3 regions of the Paenibacillus sp. J22P218 genome follow, and region 1 is predicted to be linked to each of the others. Evidence: riboswitches for the same ligand, from Rfam matches in the RefSeq annotation. Region 1 holds a riboswitch; each other region holds the start of a gene.
The links. A riboswitch is a leader RNA that binds a small molecule or an ion and turns the genes downstream of it on or off. The one in region 1 is predicted to bind cyclic di-AMP.

Region 1 (7,300 bases):
TGAGGACGGCGTTAGCCGTTTACGCTTGAGCGGCGTTTGCGAAGTGTCATCGGACTTGATTGGAAGAGGGATACACATACACAATTAGCGAGGAGGTTTACTTGAAATGCAGGACAATATGATTGAACTAAAAGGAATTGGGAAGTCGTTCAAGGTAGCAAAACGTTCGGCTGGATTGAGGCAAGCGGCGAAAGCGTTGTTCGTACGGGAGCATACGGTTGTCGAGGCGCTTAAAGATATTTCTTTCTCGATTGGCAAGGGGGAGATTGTCGGATACATCGGCCCGAACGGAGCGGGGAAGTCGACGACGATTAAAGTAATGAGCGGCATACTCGTGCCGGATGAAGGAAGCTGCTCCATTATGGGCTATACACCATGGACGGATCGTACTGCTTATGTGAAAAATATCGGTGTCGTCTTCGGCCAGCGCTCCCAGCTATGGTGGGATGTGCCGGTGATTGATTCTTATGAGCTGCTCAAGGATATTTACAAGATACCGCCTAAGCGGTATGAAGACAATCTACGAATGCTGACGGAAACGCTGGACCTTGCAGAATTCATTCGTACGCCTGTGAGGCAGCTCAGCCTGGGCCAAAGAATGCGCTGCGAGATAGCGGCTTCGCTGCTGCATAGCCCAAGCGTATTGTTCCTCGACGAACCGACGATCGGACTTGATGCCGTGAGCAAGCTGGCTGTTAGGCAGTTTGTTAAGACAATCAACAAGGAGCAAGGCGTTACGGTCATTCTGACCACGCATGACATGGCCGATATAGAAGCGCTGGCCGACCGGATTCTTATGATTGGCAAGGGTACTTTGTTATACGACGGAAGCTTGGATCAGCTGCGCAGCCGGTTCGGCGTGCAGGAAAAAGAATCCTTGGATGAGATGATCGTTCAGCTCTATAAGGAGCATCAAATATGAGGGCCTATGTCTCGGTATGGAAGCTGAGATTCATTAATGGGCTGCAATATCGCGCATCTGCAATTGCGGGTACAATAACGCAGTTGTTTTTTGGATTCGTATTCATTATGATCTACATCGCTTTCTATAGTCATAGTACGGCGCAGCCGCCTATATCGTTGAAGGAAATTGTTACTTACGTCTGGCTGCAGCAAATTTTTCTTTCGTTCATCATGCTCTGGGCTCGCGACAATGAAATGTTCGATCTCATTACAACCGGCAATATTGCCTATGAATTGTGCAGGCCAATCGGCATATATCAGCTATGGTTCGCCAAGCTGCTCGCGCAGCGCGCGGCAAACGCAGCGCTGCGCTGCTTGCCGATTGTTCTTGTCGTGTTTTTTTTGCCGGAACCGTATCGCATGACAACACCCCCGGACTGGCCAACGTTTTTCTTCTTTGTTGCTTCATTGCTGCTGGGCTTATTCGTCATTGTTGCGATATCAATGATGATTTACATTTCCGTATTTTGGACACTGTCACCGACAGGTTCGATTCTAATGATCTCGATTGCCGGCGAATTCCTAGCCGGGATGATTATTCCCGTACCGCTTATGCCGGATTGGCTGCAACGGTTTACTTACGTATTGCCGTTCCGCTGGACGGTTGACTTCCCCTTCCGTGTATACTCAGGCCATATTGCACAGACGGAAGCGTTATGGGGGCTCATCATCCAGGTAGGCTGGCTTGGGGTGCTCATAGGAATTGGTTGGGCCGCAATGAGGAAGGCACTACGGCAAATAGTCATTCAGGGGGGCTAATCGCTATGCAACTCTATTTCAAATACTTATCGATTTTGTTCAAGTCGCAGCTGCAATATCGCGCTTCCTTCTGGCTGCTAAGCTTCGGACAGTTTTTTGTACCGGTAACGGTGTTCGCAGGTTTGTATTTTATGTTCGAGCGCTTTGGGGAACTGCAAGGCTGGACCTTCTTCGAGGTTGCGTTGTGTTTCGGCATTATTCATATGGCGTTCTCGCTAAGCGAATGTTTCGCGCGGGGCTTCGATGCATTCTCGGGTCTCGTGAGAAGAGGCGAGTTCGACCGTCTGCTTGTTCGTCCGCGCAGCACGGTACTCCAGGTGCTTGGGTCGCAATTCGAGTTCACGAGAGTCGGGCGGATGTTGCAAAGCGCGATTGTGCTTGGCTGGGCACTGTACAAGCTGCCGGTTGAATGGAACGCGGCGAAGGTAATGACACTTATATTGATGATCGTTTGCGGCGTATGTATCTTCGCAGGCATCTATATCTTGATGGCAACGATGTGCTTTTGGACGATTCAGGGACTTGAGATCGCAAACATTTTGACGGACGGAGGGCGGGAGATGGCGCAATACCCGCTGAATATTTACGAAAGATGGGTTAAAGTTCTGTTTACGTATATTATCCCGTTCGGATGCGTCAATTATTTGCCGTTGCTCTATATTCTTGGAAAGCAGAACGGCAATGACTTGTTCTATATGCTGCTGCCGCTTGCTGGTGTATTGTTCTTGGTACCTTGTCTAGCGGTATGGCATATCGGTGTCCGACATTATCGTTCGACCGGATCATAAGCTCGCCAATAACGTAAGCAAGCCCGCTCCTTCGCGCTGTAGGAGCGGGCTTGCTTCATTCTAATACGCTAATGGATGGACACATAGGCGACGGAACGGTTCTTAAGTACTGTCTCTTCGGTATTGCCTTCGATGAAGGTAGGGTTGTCGGTATGAGCGAGAAGATCGTCGATCGCGGTGCAGAACAATTCATTGAGTCTTCCATCCACATGTGCCGGCAGTAGAGAGTCATACAACGAGGCAGAATCCGTGAAAGCTCCGACGAATTGACGCAGCGGCTCGCTCCATTGCTTCAGATCGATTTGGCTGTCGGACTCAGGCGCAAAAAATTCACCCCAGCCGACCCCTTTGTTGCTTAACATTCGAAGACATACGCGATAACCGGAAGAGTCGACGGCGAGGGCAGGAATAACGAACAACTCGATGCGTGTGATGGTGAGACTGTCACTAAGATCTTGATCGGACAGAAAAGAAAGATGACAATCGGATTTCGTCAACATAAATAAACCTCTCCTTATTTCGCTTACGAGGTTAGCTGTCGGATTCGGACAGAGAGACGCCCTACCAAGGTTACAAATCCTTGGATTCACCCCTTGCGAGCGGATCGATTGATCCAAGTAGTGGCTCGCGTTGGTTCCCCCGCTTTTTCAAACGAAAAATTCAGCGTTAGTATGCCGTATATTATAAATCTATCCGCGCCGTTTGTAAATGATTTTCGCTAAATATTCTGACAACTTACTCTTAAAACAGTGAGATATAGGAAACGGAGCACTTCAGTAAATCTCCACTCATGGCGGGATTTCTCGTACTCTTGTCGTTCCGAACGTGAAGAAGCGCGTCGTTGAACAAACCGTGAATGCGATTGTCAACGGGGATTTCCTTAGCATGTATCTCACCTATATAACGATGCAGCATGCTGCCCCATCTGACCCAGTCTGCCGGTTTATCTGCTTCATTCACGAACAACTCACCCCAGCCTAATCCGTTAGTCGTTGCTAAATGGAGACAGACGCGATAACCTGTGCGATAACCATCGTAATCAGGAATGACGAACATCTCGATTCTTCGAATGCTTAGCGCCGGGCAGTCGTTGGTGCAAGAAGGTAATGGCTCGTCGATTTGTGCTTGTATGAACATATGAAATTCTCTCCTCTATTCGCTTACGAGGTTAGCTGACGGATTCGGACTAGAGAGCTGCCCTACCGAGGCAATGCCTCGGATTCACCCCATTCGAACAATCGAACGATTGCTCTTGTTGGTTCCCCCGCTTTATCCTATGGACAAATTCAGCGATAATGATATGCCTTTTTCGGCTCGACGTCTATCCTAAACCGATTCGAAGCATTTGTAAAAGGTTCATTTTGTTGCACAAGACGCTCTAAGAGCAAATTAGAGGAGCGACGTTCATTTTATCCATGAAAAGAGGCTTTTTCGATGGAATACTCGTTTTTACTTCTGTTATTTATGATTTGAAAAAAAGCATGCTTGCGCGTGTTGGATACGAAATTCAGACATATATGTAATTTCAGAAAACGAGAGATAATTGGCGAAAAAGTGAGTAATATCGAGATATTACTTTTTGAAAACGTTAACGATCACTCTATAAGCTCCTATATTATCCAATATGGTCGCTGGGCCTGCTTTACATAAAATTTGGCTGGGAGTAAGATTCGATACAGGATTCGCAATTGAAGTTGCGATGGACTGATCGCTGAGTTTCCGCGAGGCAAGCGGAAAGCGGGGGAACCAAATGTGAAGCGGTGCGTCTGTACGATGTGAGAGTCGGAAAGGCGGCACGGCAGGGGTGAATCTTCGAAGAGGCAGCACCATGGATGCCGCTTCGAAGTAGGGCGACTCTCACCGCCCGAATCCGACAGCTAACCTCGTAAGCGTGGTTTGGAGAGAGGAATGATACAACGATTCGTTTTAATTGCTATTTTATCGCTGAGTTCCGCAGCAGTCTGCGGGAACGGGGGAACCAAAGAGCGATGCGCCGCGATGGAGTCGGCCGCATAGGTGCTCATGGGGTGAATCGCAAGGCGTAACCACCTTGCGTAGGGCGACTCTCACGCCCGAATCCGACAGCTAACCTCGTAAGCGTAATCGAGAGAGGCAACCATCGCAGTGCCGATTCGGCATGGCTTCCTTAGCCATGCCTCCGAAGAAGCCCGCGGGGAAAGGTCCTCTTTTCCCGCAGGCTTCTTTTTTGTTGCCTTTTTTCAGAAATTCGGAGGAGATTGCCGTTGGGCGAGGAGCATATTATCGTTGCCGGGCTTAATGAAGCTGGCAAAGCATTCATAAAAACATTGGTATTTCGCGGACTGCCGTTCATCGTCCTGACGAACAGCAAGCTAGAGGAAAGACAACTTCGTAAGCATGGACTTAATAACGTTTTATACGTGAATACTAATGACAGGAATAGTTGGATGATACCGGAAAAGGTCATTGGCGATGTCTTCATCTTTGAGAGCAGCTTAGCTCTTAGCTGCAGGTTCATACAATGCTGCAGGGATTGGACGTCTGGATCGATCTACGTCATTACGACGCATTGGAATCCAAGAGTCATATATAAAGGGCTTGGCGCAGATCACATCGTACATTCGCAAACCGGCGAAATTGGGTTTCTATTGAAAAAATAACTTTTTGTAAATGTCTATAGCAGGAGGGAACTGCCTTGATGGATCTGTACATGATTGGTACTTTAATCGTTTGCTTCGGATTGTTTTATGGTTTTCTTGCTTGGTGCGACAGAGCTGTCAAGCAAACGGGGGGCGATGGCGAATGATTATCGTAGCAGCGCTTGCGGTGCTCGTATTCGGTTACCTCTTATATGCTTTAATTCACCCGGAAAAATTTTAACCAGGAGGAACAACGATGGATATTTTGCAGCTATTAATTGTCATTGCCGTTCTTCTGCTGCTTGTGAAGCCGCTCGGAACGTATGTGTATCACGTATTCTCGAACGAGTCCAACCGGCTCGATAACGTATATGGAGGATCGGAACGGTTCATTTACAGGTTGATTGGACTTAAGAATCGAGCGGGCATGAGCTGGAAAACGTATGCGCTCTGTTTCATCGCCACGAACATCATTTTGGTAGCTTTCAGCTATCTGATTCTACGGCTGCAGCATGCGCTGCCGCTTAATCCAAACGGCATGGCGAGCATGGAGCCTACGCTTACGTTTAATACGATTATCAGTTTCATGACCAATACGAACCTGCAGCATTACAGCGGCGAGAGCGCTTTGTCTTATTTCTCGCAAATGGCGGTCATCATGATGATGATGTTCACATCCGCTGCAACTGGGTTTTCAGTCGCAATCGCGTTCGTAAGGGGCATTACGAGCAAAGGAAAAACGATCGGCAACTTTTTCGAAGATTTTGTTAAAGCCCATACGAGAATTTTTCTTCCGTTGGCCTTTATCGTTACGCTCGTTCTCGTTGCGCTGCAAGTACCGCAGACACTCGATCCGACGATCGCGATCAAGACGTTCGAGGGCGCGGTGCAACAAATTGCCATTGGACCGGTCGCTTCGCTGGAATCGATCAAGCATCTCGGTACGAACGGCGGCGGCTTCTTCGGCGTCAACTCGGCTCATCCGTTCGAGAATCCGAATCCGTTAACGAATGTCATCGAAATTTTGTGCATGTGGGTTCTTCCAGCAGCACTGCCTTACACGTTCGGTTTATTCGCCAAAAATAAAAAGCAGGGCTGGATCATTTTTTCGGCCATGATGACCTTGTTCCTCGTATTCCTTAGCGTTGCTTATGGCGCCGAGAAGATGGGCAACCCGGCAATGGCCGCGCTTGGCATCGACGCCTCGCAGGGGAGCATGGAGGGCAAAGAGGTTCGATTCGGCATCGCGCAATCCGCTCTCTTCACGACGGTGACGGCGGCTGCGACGACAGGAACGGTCAACAATATGCACGATACGCTTACGCCGCTTGGCGGACTGGTGCCGCTGGCCGAAATGATGCTTAACGTCGTATTCGGGGGCAAGGGCGTAGGGCTAATTAATATGCTTATGTACGCGATCTTGGCCGTGTTTATATGCGGGCTTATGGTTGGACGGACGCCGGAGTTTCTCGGGCGGAAGATCGAGCCTCGCGAAATGAAGCTGATCGCCATCGCGATTCTCGCGCATCCGTTCATTATCCTTGTACCGACCGCTCTCGCGTTCATGACCGATCTTGGTTACGCAGCCGTTACCAACCCGGGCTTCCACGGCATAAGCCAGGTGCTCTACGAGTATACGTCCTCGGCTGCCAATAATGGCTCCGGCTTCGAAGGACTTGGCGATAATACGCCTTTCTGGAATATTAGCACCGGACTTGTCATGCTCTTCGGACGCTACATCTCGATGATCGCGATGCTCGCCGTAGCGGGATCGCTTGCACGCAAGCAGCCGGTTCCGGAGACCATCGGCACGTTTCGCACGGATAATAAGCTGTTCCTTGGACTGTTGATCGGTACGGTGTTGCTGATTGGCGCTTTAACATTTTTGCCGGTTATCGTTCTCGGACCGATAGCCGAACATTTGACACTCCGCTAACGGATGAGGTGAACGAAGATGAGTAGAAACGAAACCAATAAATTGCTATCCTCAGGCGCGGTCAAACGTGCGGTAATGGACAGCTTCATAAAATTGAATCCCATTGTTATGATGAAAAATCCGGTCATGTTCGTTGTAGAGGTCGGTACGGTTATCGTCCTATTGATGGCCCTATTCCCCGGATATTTCGATGCCAAGCAAAACGTTGGCTTTAATCTGACCGTGTTCGTCATTCT
Region 2 (7,300 bases), on a different contig from region 1:
AGGTTTGATCAAGCTTACGTCAATGTCCTCATAAGAGATTTGCGGGCCTTCCTTCGTCCACTTCGCAATCGTCGACTTCATGAACGTATCGTCATCGCGTTCAGGGAAATCAGGCTTATAGTGAGCGCCGCGGCTTTCGTTACGCATTAATGCGCCAAGCGTCATCGCTTCGGACAGCTCAAGCATATTCCACAGTTGACGAGTGAAAGCAACGCCCGCGTTGTTCCAAGAAGCTGTATCGTTGATGTTAATGTTCGAATAGCGTTGTTTCAGTTCTTTGATCTTGCCGATCGTAGCTTCCAGCTTGTCGTTGAAACGAACGACCGTCATGTTGTTTGTCATCCACTCGCCAAGCTCTTTGTGAATAACGTACGCATTTTCGTTGCCGTTCATTTTTAGAATGCTGTCGTACTTATCGGTTTGGCGTTTCGCCTCGCGATCGAATACGGACGAAGAGATATCTTCAGCCGATTTCTTAAGGCCTTTGATGTACTCCACCGCTTTCGGACCAGCCAGCATACCGCCGTAAATAGCGGAGAGCAGCGAGTTAGCGCCGAGACGGTTCGCACCGTGGTATTGATAGTCGCATTCGCCAGCAGCGAACAGACCTGGAATGTTAGTCATTTGGTTGTAGTCTACCCACATACCGCCCATCGAGTAGTGAACCGCAGGGAAGATCTTCATTGGGATTTTCCGAGGATCGTCACCCATGAACTTCTCATAGATCTCGATGATGCCGCCGAGCTTAACGTCAAGCTCCTTCGGATCTTTGTGGGACAAGTCAAGATAAACCATGTTTTCTTGGTTGATGCCGAGCTTTTGGTCTACGCAGACGCTGAAAATCTCGCGTGTCGCGATATCGCGGGGAACGAGGTTTCCGTATGCCGGGTATTTCTCCTCAAGGAAGTACCAAGGCTTGCCGTCTTTGTAAGTCCAGATGCGTCCGCCCTCGCCGCGCGCCGATTCCGACATCAAGCGAAGCTTGTCGTCGCCCGGAATTGCCGTTGGGTGGATCTGGATGAACTCGCCGTTCGCGTAGTTAACGCCTTGTTGATACACGGCGCTTGCTGCCGTACCTGTATTAATAACCGAGTTCGTCGTTTTGCCGAAAATAATGCCAGGACCGCCAGATGCCAGAATAACCGCATCCGCACGCACCGAGCGAATTTCCATGGAGCGAAGGTCTTGAGCAGACACGCCGCGGCATACGCCGTCGTCGTCAATAACAGCGCCAAGGAATTCATAATGCTCGTATTTTGTAACGAGGCCGGCTGCTTCCCAGCGGCGTACTTGCTCATCGAGTGCATACAGCAATTGTTGGCCAGTCGTTGCACCTGCGAATGCTGTACGTGAATGCTTCGTACCGCCGAAACGACGGAAGTCGAGCAAGCCCTCGGACGTACGGCTGAACATAACGCCCATCCGGTCCATCAAGTGGATAATACCCGGCGCTGCGTCGCACATCGCTTTAACTGGCGGTTGATTCGCTAGAAAGTCGCCGCCGTATACTGTATCGTCAAAGTGCTCCCACGGGGAATCGCCTTCCCCTTTCGTATTCACCGCTCCGTTAATGCCGCCTTGCGCACATACGGAATGGGAACGTTTGACCGGTACAAGAGAGAACAGATCAACGTGTACGCCTGCTTCTGCTGCTTTGATGGTAGCCATCAAGCCAGCAAGACCGCCGCCGACGATGATTATTTTATTTTTTGCCACAACGTTTCACTCCTTGTCCTTAAGACTTACCTATTAATCAGACTAACCGATATTCGTAAGCGCCAATGCGGCACTTGCAGCTTCTTGGAATTCATCGCCTCTGAACGCAACAAGCGAAAGAATGAACAGAGCAGCGACAATTACGAAAACACCCATACAAATGTAGGACGAGATGCGTTGCGCTTTCGGGCCGATCGTAATGCCCCAGCTAATCAGAAACGCCCACAGGCCGTTACTGAAGTGGAATACCGCTGCCAGTACGCCGATCACGTAGAAGACGAAGTAAGCAGGATTGTTCGCAATCAAGTTCATGGTCGAGCCGAGTTCTTCATGCGTAATGTTGCCGAGGTACACTTGAATTCGCGTCTGGTACACATGCCAGAAGACGAAAATAAATGTAATTACCCCCGTTACGCGCTGCGCTGTGAACGCCCAGTTCCTTCCGTATTGGAAGCGCCCCGTATTCGAATTCGATTGGTAAGCCACATATAGGCCGTAGATACCGTGGAACAATAGCGGGAGGTAAATGCCGAAAATCTCAAGCAGCGTTACCACAGGCATGCTATTGATAAAGTGCACGGCCTTGCCGAAGCCCTCTGGCCCGCGCTCGAACGCTTGATAGTTCGCCAAACCGTGGACGACGATAAAGCCGCCTAGCGGAATGATGCCTAGAAGCGAATGAAGCTTGCGCGAGAAATACGAGTTTCCTTTCATGTTCTTCCTTCTCCTTTCAAGACTGTAGTTGCATACTTTTCCATCTGTAAATTCTAAGCCTCTAAGTTACGCCACTTATATGTACTTAGAATTTAGTGCAAAACGTACTTTCACCGCTAGTGGACGGTTGAAGCCGTTTCCGCTCATACAAACCATTCACCATTGTAACCCCAGCATGTACCTCCGTCAACAAAACTCGACACAATCTAGCCACACTTTCCATCCTACTCCTTTTCAGCTTATAATGGAATTGCTTATTTTTTATAATTTCTTATAACAAAATGACATAAGGGGATTTTGTCGTGTATGATGAGCTCCATGTATTCTCTGTAATCGTCGAGCAGTCGAGTATGAACAAAGCATCTGCCCTGCTCAATCTGTCGCAGCCTGCCCTATCCCGCAAGATCGCCAAGCTGGAGCAAGACATCGGGTCGCCGCTGTTCCGCCGTATTGGCAAACGGCTGGAGCTGACAAGAATAGGCCAGCTTACGTACGAGTATGCGATTGAGCTTAGACAGCTTCATCGCAACTATTTGCAAACGGTATCCGAATTCACCGCGACCGGCCGTTCTTCGCTAACGATCGGCGCAAGCCTCACGACGCTGCAGACGACACTGCCGGATCTGATCCAAATGTTGACGAGCGCACATCCCGAGGTGGATATCAAAGCCGTAACCGGGAAAACGCATGAAATCGTCTCGCTAGTCCGCGAGCATAAGGCCGATATCGGCATCGTCGCCTCCAGTATTGAGGATTCGACGCTGCGCTGCCTGCCTCTCTTCGATGATCATCTGCTGCTCATTCTGCCGCGCAATCAGGTCGTAACCGACAAAGGTTCGCTGGGCATTATGGATCTGGACGGCATGCCGATGATTTTATTCTCCCGCGGAACCTGGTACCGCGTATTGACCGACGAGCTGTTCGATAAGTATCAATTGCAGCCTGACGTTCGAATGGAGATCGATTCCTTCGAAGCTATCCTTCGCCTGCTGCATACATGCCGCGCGGCCACATTGCTTCCGCAATCGTATATGCGCCAACAATTAATCGACGACAACGAGCTTGTTGTCGTACCGATCCGCGAGCTTGAGGATACGAAACGCACGACATCGCTTATTCATGCCGATCCCGCGGGGCTGAGTCCTTCGGTTCGACTGTGGATTAATGAAATTGCAGCCCGCTTCCCGAGCAAGCAAGCCTAACATAATGGACAAAAAACAGCGGCGAAAAGCATTAGCCGCTGTTTTCATCATTTCCAATATATCGCTTTCGAATCCATAAGATCGGTGCTCTATTTAACGGATAACCGTCGCCTCGAATTCCTCGATTTGATCGTTCGTCCCTATAATAACCATAATGTCTCGTTCCGTAAGAACATCTGTTGCCGAAGGAGCAATAATTATACCGTTAGGCTTGTTGATCGCAACGATGCTGCACCCGAATCTTGCCCGGGGATTAAGGTCGCTCAACGACTTTCCGTTCAAGCATTTCGGGACGGCAAGCTCTGCGATCGTATAATCCTTGGACAGCTCGATATAATCAAGCAGGTTAGGCGATACGAGCTGATGCGCAACCCGAATGCCCATATCCCTCTCCGGATAGACGACCCTGTCAACGCCGATCTTCTCAAGCACGCGGCCGTGGAGCTCGGACATCGCCTTCGCGACAACCTTCTTCACGCCAAGATCCTTCAATAATATGGCAGTTAGAATGCTCGCCTGAATGTCATCGCCGATCGCAACGACACCGCAGTCGAAGTTGCGTACGCCGAGCGAGCGAAGCGTCTCCTCATCCGTGCAATCCGCCGATACGGCATAAGTTAGCACGCTGCTCATATCCTGCACCGTTTCTTCATCCTTATCGATGCCGAGCACTTCATGACCGAGCTCGATGAGTTCCCTTCCAAGGCTTGAGCCGAACCGCCCCAAGCCGACAATGACAAACTGACTGCGTTTGATAGCCACCTGTAAATCCCCTATCCAATTGTTATTTTACCTTCCGGATACCGGTACAATTCTTTATCTGTTCCAGGCCCTAGCGCATAAGCGAGCGTTAATGGACCTAGCCGACCGGCAAACATCGTGAATGCAATAATCATTTTGCTAATATCGCTAAGCTCCGGGGTCAATCCAATGGATAGTCCTACGGTGCCGAACGCGGATGTTGCTTCGAACAATATTTTCATGAACGGCTGATTTTCGATCGTTGCAAGGATCATCGTCACGACCACGACGAGCGTTAATGACAAAATCGTAATCGTCAGCGCTTTGTTGATGCGGTCCTTGGCAAGCCGATAGCGGAAGAAGACGATATCCTCACGTCCGCGAATCATCGAGATTACGGCGCCTACGAGCACCGTGAACGTCGTCGTTTTAATGCCGCCCCCCGTTGAGCCCGGCGATGCGCCGATGAACATAAGGATGATTGTAAAGAAGACGGTAGCCTGCCTTAGAGCTGTATAATCGAGCGTATTGGCGCCAGCCGTACGCGGCGTAATGGATTGGAATAATGATGCCCATATCTTGCCTCCCCAATCGAGCGAGCCGAGCGTGAGAGGGTTCGTGAATTCGAAAACAAACAACACAATCGTGCCTAAAGCGATCAGAGTGCCCGTCATGGCGAGGACGATTTTACTATGCAGCGACAGCTTGCGGTTCTTCCGATATTCCATTAGATCGGACATAACGACGAAGCCGAGTCCTCCGAATACGATCAACATCATCGCGGCTATATTAACGATTGGATCGGACACATACAGCGTTAAGCTGCGGTAATCTCCGAAAATATCGAAGCCGGCGTTATTAAACAGCGATACGGCATGGAATGCGCCGAAAAATACTGCCTTGCCAAGCGGCATATCGAACGAGAACCGGAACGTGAACAGCAGCATCCCGACGAGTTCAATAGACAGCGAGTAGTAGATGACGCGGCGAATTAGCCTAATGATGCCCTCCATGCTTGTCTGATTCATCGCCTCTTGAAGAATCAGCCTCTCGCGCAGCGATATTTTCCGCCGCAAGACGAGCGCGATTAGCGTTGCCATCGTCATGAAGCCGAGGCCGCCAAGCTGGAACAGCACCATCAGAACGATCTGGCCGGCTGTCGAGAAATAGGTGCCGGTATCGACGACGACGAGTCCGGTAACGCATGTCGCTGAAGTAGCCGTGAACAAAGCGTCTATAAAGTTCAGCCGTTCCCCTGTCGCCGAAGCGAAGGGCAAAGAGAGCAGAAATGCCCCAATGAATATAATGAGCGCGAAGCCGCTAACGAGTATCCTTGGCGGAGACCAGTTCTTCACGTCCCAAATCCATGCAAATTTCATCTTATATTGTGCACCTCAATCTTCGAAAATCTACTGCGTTATCGTTATAAGCGCACAAAAAAAAGCACTGGAAGCTCAAGTGCTCATGAAGATGAGTCCTGTTCCAATACGCCTACGAGGTTAGCTGACGGATTCGGGCCTGGACAGGCAGCCCTATTCAATCGCCTGAAGCTGCGCTCCGGCAATGTAGAAATTCACCCCATGCCGCCGGATGCCCGGCAACAATTTGGTTCCCCCGTTTTCCTAAGGAAATTCGGCTGTGCTATTCATTTGGTATGACGATAACGATTATAAGCCCAAATACGTCTCTGCATAAAGCTCCCTTTTCTCACATTAGAGGCTATATTCGACCAAAAAGACGCAGTTATGCGCTTCACCTTGCCCTACACTTCATGAACATCGTTATTTCGCGGGATTATGAAAATAAAGACCTAGTTTCAATGGATAATTCAGGGAACGTTGTGATATGGTAGTATAGTATGCTTCATCCTACTCCTATACGCATGAGGTGAACTGATGATCGATTCAATTAAGCACAAGGAATGGAAGCGTTACATATGGGCAGCCGTTATTTGTCTTCTCATTTACATGTTCGTCGATATCGTCCCGCTAATAAAGGCTAGCTCTTCAGATGAGCTAGGCGGCAGAGCCATTAGCAAAGCACAAGCGGAGCAGGCAGCCGCGTCGTTCGCCGAGAAGCTCGTAGGACGAGAAGTGGACTCCGCCAAGGCCGTCCATCAATCCGACAAGCTTATGAACGGCTACCTAACGCGCGATGAGCTGTCAGAGGCGTATGCCGATCAATACGATAAACAATTCCCAACCGATACGTACCAAGTCGAGGTGGACTTTGAAGGGGCAGGCGGCAAAGGATTTGTCTACGTCCATATGCAGACTGAGCGTATCGTGGCCTGGAATCTGCATGGCGGCGAGCCTGTTCAGGACGACAATCCGGAAATCGATAAGCTGAGCATCGCGTTGCTCGAGAAGCAAGGGTTCCGTGCAGAGGAGCTTGCAAGCGGAGCGGCCTATCCGAACGGCGAGTGGGGAGTTAGCCCAAGCGACCATTCGATCGGCGAATCGAAGCTGCAAGTGACGATTGCCGTAAGCTTGATTGATGGCAATCCCGTCATGACGAAATACAAGCCAGCCTTCATTGCGCCGGCTGAGTATAGGGACTATGTGAAAGCCCAAGACAAGTGGGCGCAATTCATGACCGGCTTCGGCTACTTCCTCATGAGCTTCATCCTGTTCGTCCTTGCAGTCATCTACGCCGTCCTTTACCGAGGACATACGTCCTTCAAGCGAGGAATCGTACTCACGATCATTTACTTCGTTACGTATGTCATCATTAATATGAACGTACTCGACGGAGTTAGAGCATCGCTTGGCGAAAACGAGCTCGGCGGTCAGACGATTCTGATTACCGCCATATTCACCGTCCTATTGTCTATTCCGATGGCCGGCTCGATCTATATCTCGCTTGTGGCGGGCGACGGCTTGTGGAAGGCGCAAGGACGCTCCTTATGGCCGCGTTTCGGCCAGCCT
Region 3 (7,300 bases), on a different contig from region 1:
TTGTTCCAGCGCGATCGATTCCGCGGCGGGAACATGGCTGTCATCATGCAGCTGCTCCTCGGTCCGCAGGTTCGCCTCGCTCTCGAACAGCTCCTCGGGTTTCCTTGCTCGGCTGCGCTTGTAATCAATCGCGCGATTAACTGCTATTCGTGTAATCCATGTCTTCAAACCGTCTAATCGGCATTCCGGGAGGGAGCGATAGATTTGAAGGAGCACTTCCTGTGTCACATCCTCCGCATCATGCGGCGAATGCAGCACGGCATAGACGGTTTTGTATATATACGGACCATAAGCTTGCACGAACGGTCGATAATGCTCGGGCCCGCCGCTCTGTACCGCCTTGATCCAATCCGTATCCTGAATGTCGCTCTCCTCCTTCCCCATACAATAGACGACAGAGACTGTCCTATACCCTGCACTTTTTTAAAAACTTTTTTAGACATAACGATGAAAACCCCACCATTCGCAGTCAAGCTCATCCCTGCGAACGGTGAGGTTCTCCCCATTATTTCACTAGCAAAGTCGGAAATTACACCTCAAGCGCTTGCTTGAGCTCATCTGTCGAACGATTCCACCACTCGGCGTTGTGCTCCACGAGCAGCTTGCGCAACGCGGCTTTCTCCACATCGCCAAGCTCGCCAAGAACGATACGGCGCTTCAATGAATAATCCAGCTTGTTGACGTGATCGGCGAGAATCTTCCACCCGCGGCGCGCTTCCGTATCGATCCACATCTCGCAAGCCGTAGCGCCTGCGTAATAAGCGCCCTCTTCATTGCGATCCACCGCTACCCATACGATCCAGCATTGGCGGCCGTTCGGCGTATCTTCCCGGTTCGGCGTAAACTTAATGCCGCGCTCGATCTTGCTCTTCGCATGCATCGCGCCTACATCGATATAGGCCTCTCCGTTATCGATAATGATGCAGGATACTTGGCTCAGATCGATGGATCCGGCTCCGAAACCTTTATGTTGTTTGTTGCTCACAACGTTGAGCGACAGTTGTTTCTTCTCTTTCTTCTCTGGCTGTTCTTGCTGATTCTGATCATCCATCCCTGCATTCACACCTTCCCCGTACAATAATTACATTTTAGCTAATAATCCTCGAAAAGCAAACATATACATGCTGTAGATGCTTGTCAACGGGAGGGAAACGTTCAATGACTCCACGCAACGTCAAACGAATCTTATTAGTTATGCTCGGAATTGTACTGCTCGGCGTGTCTGTGCAGTACGGCTTCGGGAATGCTTGGCAATCGCAGTATACCTATGCATTAGCTCCCGCGGCGATTGCCAAGCAGCCACCGCCCGCTTCTGCCCAAAAAACGGCCAAGCCGCCCGCCCAGCAGCAACCCGACACGGGCGCAGCGCCTAAGCCGCAATCGCTCAGCAAGCGTGTAGTTGAGTACCACATGAACGTCAGCTTGCGCGAGGACGCTCGGCATTTGGACGGCGATCAGATCGTAACCTGGACCAATCCCGGCAAAAAAGCGGTGTCCGAGCTCTACTTCCATCTGTACCCGAACGCTTTCCAGTCCAAGAAAACAACGTTCATGAGCGAGTCAGGCGGCAAGCTGCGCGAGGACAAGGCTACGGCGGACAGCCTCGGCTTCATGAACCTGCTGTCGCTTCAGACGCTTGAGGGGGAGAACCTGCTGCCTCGCCTCCATTACGTTCAGCCCGATGACGGCAACGTCAACGATCTTACGCTGGTCAAGCTCCGCCTGCTGGAGCCCGTTGCGCCAGGCAAGACCGTAACGCTGCGCATGGGCTTCGAGGTGAAGCTGCCCGAAGTGTTCGCCCGTATGGGCTACTCCGGCAACTTCGTCATGGCGGGCCAATGGTTCCCGAAGGTAGCGGTCTACGAAACGGTGGGAACGCGAGGACGTACCGCCGAAGGCTGGAACGTTCATCAATACCACGGCAATTCCGAGTTCTATAGCGACTTTGGCATTTACAGCGTGAAGATCAACGTACCTGAGTCTTATACCGTTGCAGCTACAGGCTTCCAAACGAAGACGGCTGAAGGCGGCAACGGAAGAAAGTCGTATCAATTCTACGCGGAAGACGTTCACGACTTCGCATGGTCGGCATCGCCCGACTTCGTCTTCGCGGAGGAAGCTTTCTCGGATAAAGGCGTGCCGGGCGTTCGCATTAAGCTGTACCTCGACCCGCTGCATGCCGACCTCCAGGAACGTTACATGCATGCGGCCAAGTCCGCGCTCTCCAAGTACGCGCAGTGGTACGGCGAATATCCTTACAGCACGCTGTCGATCGTTGTCCCGCCGAAGGGCGGCAATGGCGCAGGCGGCATGGAATACCCGACGCTCGTCACCGCGTTCGCCGCCGAGAAGGCGAATCCCGGCTACGACCTCGAGCGTACCGTCGTTCATGAGATCGGCCACCAATATTGGTACGGCATGGTTGCCTCCAATGAATTCGAGGAAGCTTGGCTGGACGAGGGCTTCACCTCCTATGCCGAGGATATGGTCATGGAGTCCGCCTACGGACTTGAGCCGAACCTCAGGATTGAAGCGAGCTATATGACGGACCCTGCGCCGCTTAAGCAGCCGTCTTGGGCTTATAGCAGCCATAATCAATACGCGGAGAACGTCTATCTGCGCGCGAAGCTTGTCCTTGTCGGCATCCAGCATCAGGTCGGCGACAAGACAATGGCGAAGATTATGCGGACCTATTTTCAAAAATACAAATTCAAGCATCCTTCGACTGCCGACTTCCAGCGCGTTGTCGAACAGGTAACGAAGACGAAGTGGCATGACTACTTCAGCGGATACGTTTACGCGAACCAAATGTCCGACTACTCGGTCGAATCGATTCAAGTGAAACCGACTGAGCAGGACGGCCAGAAGCTCTATGAATCGACCGTGCTCGTGAAGCGGAACGGCGGTGTAAGCGGTCAAATCCCGATCACGCTGCAGTTCACGGACGGCGCGACGGTGACAAAGCTATGGGATGCCGACGACTCCCACGTCCAGATTACGCAAGTGCATACGGCTCCTCTGCAATGGGCGATGATCGATTCCGAGCATTCGAACGTACTCGACAATAAGCTCATCAACAACTATATGCAAGCCGATCTGCCGGACAAGACGCGCATCCGGTGGGGCATCAGCGTATCGAAGCTGATCGAGGGACTGTTAGGTACGCTGAGCTGGTAAGTATAAGCGCGCAAGGAGCGATCGAATATGAAAATGTATATGAAGCAAGGTTGGCAGCTTGCGGTCAAGCACTTCCACCTCATCATTCTGTTATTTCTGTATCAGTTGCTATGGGGCTTCTTCCTCTATCGATTTATCGATTCGGTCGTCTCGCCCTTGCTGCGCCGGTTTCCAGCTGCATACCCGTCTGATACAGCCGTTCACCTCTTTCTGACCGAAGCGCAGTTCCAACTGCTGAAGACGGACATCCTTACGCCTTATGTATGGATGCTAGGCGGCTTGTTCGCCATCCGCATGCTGCTGACTCCCCTGTTCAATGCCGGACTGTTCTATTCGCTGCACCATTCTAGTACGCGAGGCGAAGGCGTGTCCGGCGGCGGCACTAAATTTGTAGAAGGCATTCGCAAAGCTTGGAAACCGGTCATGGTGCTCCACTGGGCGGAGGCCGCGCTAACACTTGCTCCCGGATTCTGGGTGCTGCCTCATGCGCTCGACGCATACCTGCAAGGCGGATCGAACGTCGACCTGCTGCAATCCGTCCTTCCCGGCGCTGGACTATGGCTGTTCTGGGGCGTGCTGCTGCATCTGCTCTTCCTGGCCATGCAGCTTGGCGCCGCTTCAAAAGAAGGCATCCTCCACTCGCTCGGGCGCGCTCTGAGGCATATCATCTCATTCGCTGCCATCTCGCTGGTTATGTGGGCCATCGGAGCCGGATTAGGACTTCTCATCACCGGCGTATCGCTGCTATGGGCCGGACTATTCGCGCTCATCCTTCATCAAGGCTACAACTTGGTGCGAACGCTCGTCCGAGTATGGACCATTGCCGCCCAATACGAATGCCTGCAATCCAAGTAGCTTCATTATCTTAGCCCGCTTTAGCTCAAATACCCCCGAATTTACGCCTGTCCTATTATGGCGAATTCGGGGGTTTTTACGTTATCATCCTACTAATGACGGCGACAGCCTTTTTTGCTAGAAAGATGAGAATCCTCTCACCATTAGTACCTTGGGGTCATACTTTACAGAATATCCACATAATTAATGAAATCGAGTATCGATTATTTAGTCCCTCGGTCCTAGTTGCGGCTTAAATATTACATGAAAAATGATTATACGAAGCAGTTTGTCAAAAGATTACATGAGAATTATTAGAATTTTGTTAGAAAGGCAGGAGATCAATGAAAATAATCGAATAATTGTCAAGAGCAAAACAAAACTGCCTAATTTCCTAGCGGAAAACGGGGGAACCACTCTGGGTGAATTGATTCCGACGCCACGGCTATAAGTCATACCGCCTCTGTAGAAGAGGACATCATCGACTTGTTCGTAGCGCCTGAGGAATCATAGGGAACCTTCAACCGAACCCCACAGCTAACCTCGTCGGCACCGGAAGGAGTTTCACAATTGAAAAAGGTTACCGTAATGCTTTTGGGGCTTGCGCTCTTGCTCGCTTTTCAAGCGGGAAGCGTTTTCGCAGACTCCAAAATGAACGGATTTATCAATGACGTCATTGGTACTCCGTACAAAAGCGGTGGAACTACCGCGAAAGGCTTCGATTGCTCCGGCTTCACGAGCTATGTGTTCGCTAAGATGGGCATCGATCTTCCTCGCGTTTCCTCCGATCAAGCAACAGTTGGCACGAAGGTCGCTAAAGATGACCTGATTGCCGGGGATCTTGTGTTCTTCGACACAAGCGGCGGCAACAACGGCGCAATTTCCCACGTCGGTATCTACATAGGGGACGGCAAGATTGTACACGCTTCGGTTAGCCGCGGCGTTGTAGTCGACAAGCTCGATTCCTCTTACTACAAACCTCGTTATGTGACAGCACGTCGCATTCTTAGCGAGGAAGCATTCACTACTTACGCCGACGCAAAATAGTTTCACCCTTTACAACAAAGCCGCACTCTGTTCGTCCACACGAGACAACAGTCTGCGGCTTTGTTGTTTTTCTGACAAAATAGGCCACCCCAACAGCCTGCGGGCTGTTGGGGTGGCCTATTACTTTCTATCTATTACGCACAGCATCGCGCCGCTGCGACTGCCCTCTGCCCAGCACAAGCATTGCGCCCAGTACGAGCAGCATGATCAGAACCAGTACGCTTACATACCAAAGCGTAACCCCGCCGTCATATCGATCCATGAACCAGCCGGTAACGCGAGGGAAGATTGCCCCGCCAAGCCCGCCGCATGCTACGAGCAGGCTCGTCGTCCGCTCAGTCATGCCTGGGATTAACGCGTTCGCATAGACAAGGGCGATACCGAATATACCCGAGAAGAACAGACCGCTTAAGGCGACGAAGAAGAGCATCGAGCTGAGTTGACCCATGAGCGCCATTAATGCGAACACGATCGTTGCTCCGCCAGTAGCAATAAACAAATACTTCGCGTACCCCATTTTCTCCGCCAACGTGCCTGCAAATATACGTCCGAACACCATTGTTGCCCAGAACAGGCTGAGCGCTGCCGCAGCACTCGACTCATCTACCTGCGAACGCTCAATAAGCAAGGAAGGCAAGTAATTGGAGAAGCTCATCTCCATGCCTACGTAGATCATGAAGAACGCTGCCGACAGCAGCAAGAACGGAAGCGCAGTGCGCGGATAACCGAATAAACCGGTTCTTGCACCCGCCGTCTCTTGCTCCAGGCTGCTGCTCACCACTGCTTTCGGCGGTTGAAAGCCGATCTGCTCGTCCAGCTTGCCGAAGGACATCGTGAGCCATAATACGAATGTAACGCCCGACAGTGCCGCCAGTATCGGGAACGATACCTGCCATACGTTCTGAGCGATCAAGTAAGCGGCTGCAACCGGTATAATAAGCGCGCCGACGCCAAAGAACGTTTCCAACCGGCTCATCGCCGAAGCCTTGCCCTTAGCAAGGTCGATAATCATCGCGCCGACGACCGCTTCCGTCATGCCGAAGCCGAACCCCGCGAGAGGAGCAACGGCCAGCATCCAGCCCCAGGGAAGAAGCAGGCTGTAAGCGGCTTCGCTTAAAGTAAGCGCGCCAAGCGCAATAAGCACCGCGCCTCGCTTGCCGATTCTTGCCGTGATGGAGGGAGCCAGTATGACACCGACCAGGAAGCCGAGAAATTGATTCATAATCCATTGTCCGCCGTCTTTGTACGTGAGCCCATAATGATCAATCAGCTGCTCCAGTATCGATCCGCCTACCACATGCGCAATACCGATTACCAAGTAAGACAGACAGCCGATCCATATTAACTTCTTCATGCCGTAGTTCTCCTTATGTCCGCGCGCCTTCTGGCGCCTATCTGATATACTTATTCGTAAGTATCCAACTCATTTGCTCCGTCCGGAGGTTATAAGAAATTGAATCATTTAAACCACTCTTCTCATTATAAACGCTATCCGATTCAAATGACCATATGTCCGCTGGAAATACAGCATGCTGTCGAAATATGTAATTGGAATTACGAGCCTCCCTACGACGTCTACCACTGGCCAACTTGGGAGCAAATGCAAAAGGACGAAATCGAATTCGGCGATCCCGTCCTGCGTGCGCAGCAATATATAGCAATCGTTGACGATAGGTCGAGACTGATCGGCTTCGCCCAGTTGTTCCCCATGACCGACGTAACCAGGCTCGGGCTCGGCCTTCGGCCCGATCTATGCAGCCGGGGTCTTGGACCTTCCTTCGCTAAGCTAATTGCACTTGAAGCGCGAAGAAGAATGCCTCAGCATGAGATCGACTTGGAGGTGCTCGCTTGGAATACGCGAGCCGTACGCGCCTATGAACAGGCGGGCTTCCGCATTACCGATACGTATGCCCGTCCTTCTCGGAACGGTTACGCCGAATGCCACTGCATGGTGTTCGAGCCCATCCAGAGCTAACAGCTCTGAATGCAATTATATCGCTTGCGTGCCATGCTCTATATCGATTACATCCGCGAATAAAATAAGTCCAGGTCCAACAAGCACCGATATCGTCCGAATCCATGCATGTGTATCGAGATCCGTATAAGCTCTCGATACAATCGATCTTCGATCCTCGTTCATCTGTACGATGTTCGGAACGAAGTAAGGCCGCCAGCACCAGTTCGCGCCTCGGAACTGGTCCTCGCTCCGCCATGAGCCGTCAGACTCGCGAAAATAGTTCGC

Region 2: it holds a riboswitch for cyclic di-AMP, as region 1 does, so the genes downstream of both, AC0YN0_RS24045 (TrkH family potassium uptake protein) here and AC0YN0_RS01275 (hypothetical protein) in region 1, are expected to answer to the same signal.
Region 3: it holds a riboswitch for cyclic di-AMP, as region 1 does, so the genes downstream of both, AC0YN0_RS30275 (C40 family peptidase) here and AC0YN0_RS01275 (hypothetical protein) in region 1, are expected to answer to the same signal.

What each region holds. Positions count from the first base shown of each region.
Region 1 covers NZ_JBWDNL010000001.1:266,833-274,132, forward strand. Annotated here, with positions in the region: gene AC0YN0_RS01250 (ABC transporter ATP-binding protein) at 107-922, shown strand; gene AC0YN0_RS01255 (ABC transporter permease) at 919-1,722, shown strand; gene AC0YN0_RS01260 (ABC transporter permease) at 1,728-2,510, shown strand; gene AC0YN0_RS01265 (hypothetical protein) at 2,579-3,010, opposite strand; cyclic di-AMP (ydaO/yuaA leader) riboswitch at 3,016-3,186, opposite strand; gene AC0YN0_RS01270 (hypothetical protein) at 3,252-3,647, opposite strand; cyclic di-AMP (ydaO/yuaA leader) riboswitch at 3,653-3,812, opposite strand; cyclic di-AMP (ydaO/yuaA leader) riboswitch at 4,210-4,417, shown strand; cyclic di-AMP (ydaO/yuaA leader) riboswitch at 4,443-4,625, shown strand; gene AC0YN0_RS01275 (hypothetical protein) at 4,754-5,149, shown strand; gene kdpF (K(+)-transporting ATPase subunit F) at 5,292-5,369, shown strand; gene kdpA (potassium-transporting ATPase subunit KdpA) at 5,385-7,064, shown strand; gene kdpB (potassium-transporting ATPase subunit KdpB) at 7,083-7,300, shown strand, end outside.
Region 2 covers NZ_JBWDNL010000006.1:88,002-95,301, forward strand. Annotated here, with positions in the region: gene sdhA (succinate dehydrogenase flavoprotein subunit) at 1-1,716, opposite strand, end outside; gene AC0YN0_RS24030 (succinate dehydrogenase cytochrome b558 subunit) at 1,759-2,430, opposite strand; gene AC0YN0_RS24035 (LysR family transcriptional regulator) at 2,733-3,632, shown strand; gene AC0YN0_RS24040 (potassium channel family protein) at 3,726-4,388, opposite strand; gene AC0YN0_RS24045 (TrkH family potassium uptake protein) at 4,406-5,752, opposite strand; cyclic di-AMP (ydaO/yuaA leader) riboswitch at 5,847-6,021, opposite strand; gene AC0YN0_RS24050 (lysostaphin resistance A-like protein) at 6,269-7,300, shown strand, end outside.
Region 3 covers NZ_JBWDNL010000011.1:37,977-45,276, forward strand. Annotated here, with positions in the region: gene AC0YN0_RS30255 (RNA polymerase sigma factor) at 1-384, opposite strand, end outside; gene AC0YN0_RS30260 (YwhD family protein) at 530-1,051, opposite strand; gene AC0YN0_RS30265 (M1 family metallopeptidase) at 1,159-3,177, shown strand; gene AC0YN0_RS30270 (hypothetical protein) at 3,205-4,032, shown strand; cyclic di-AMP (ydaO/yuaA leader) riboswitch at 4,385-4,578, shown strand; gene AC0YN0_RS30275 (C40 family peptidase) at 4,582-5,058, shown strand; gene AC0YN0_RS30280 (MFS transporter) at 5,186-6,412, opposite strand; gene AC0YN0_RS30285 (GNAT family N-acetyltransferase) at 6,512-7,033, shown strand; gene AC0YN0_RS30290 (EAL domain-containing protein) at 7,049-7,300, opposite strand, start outside.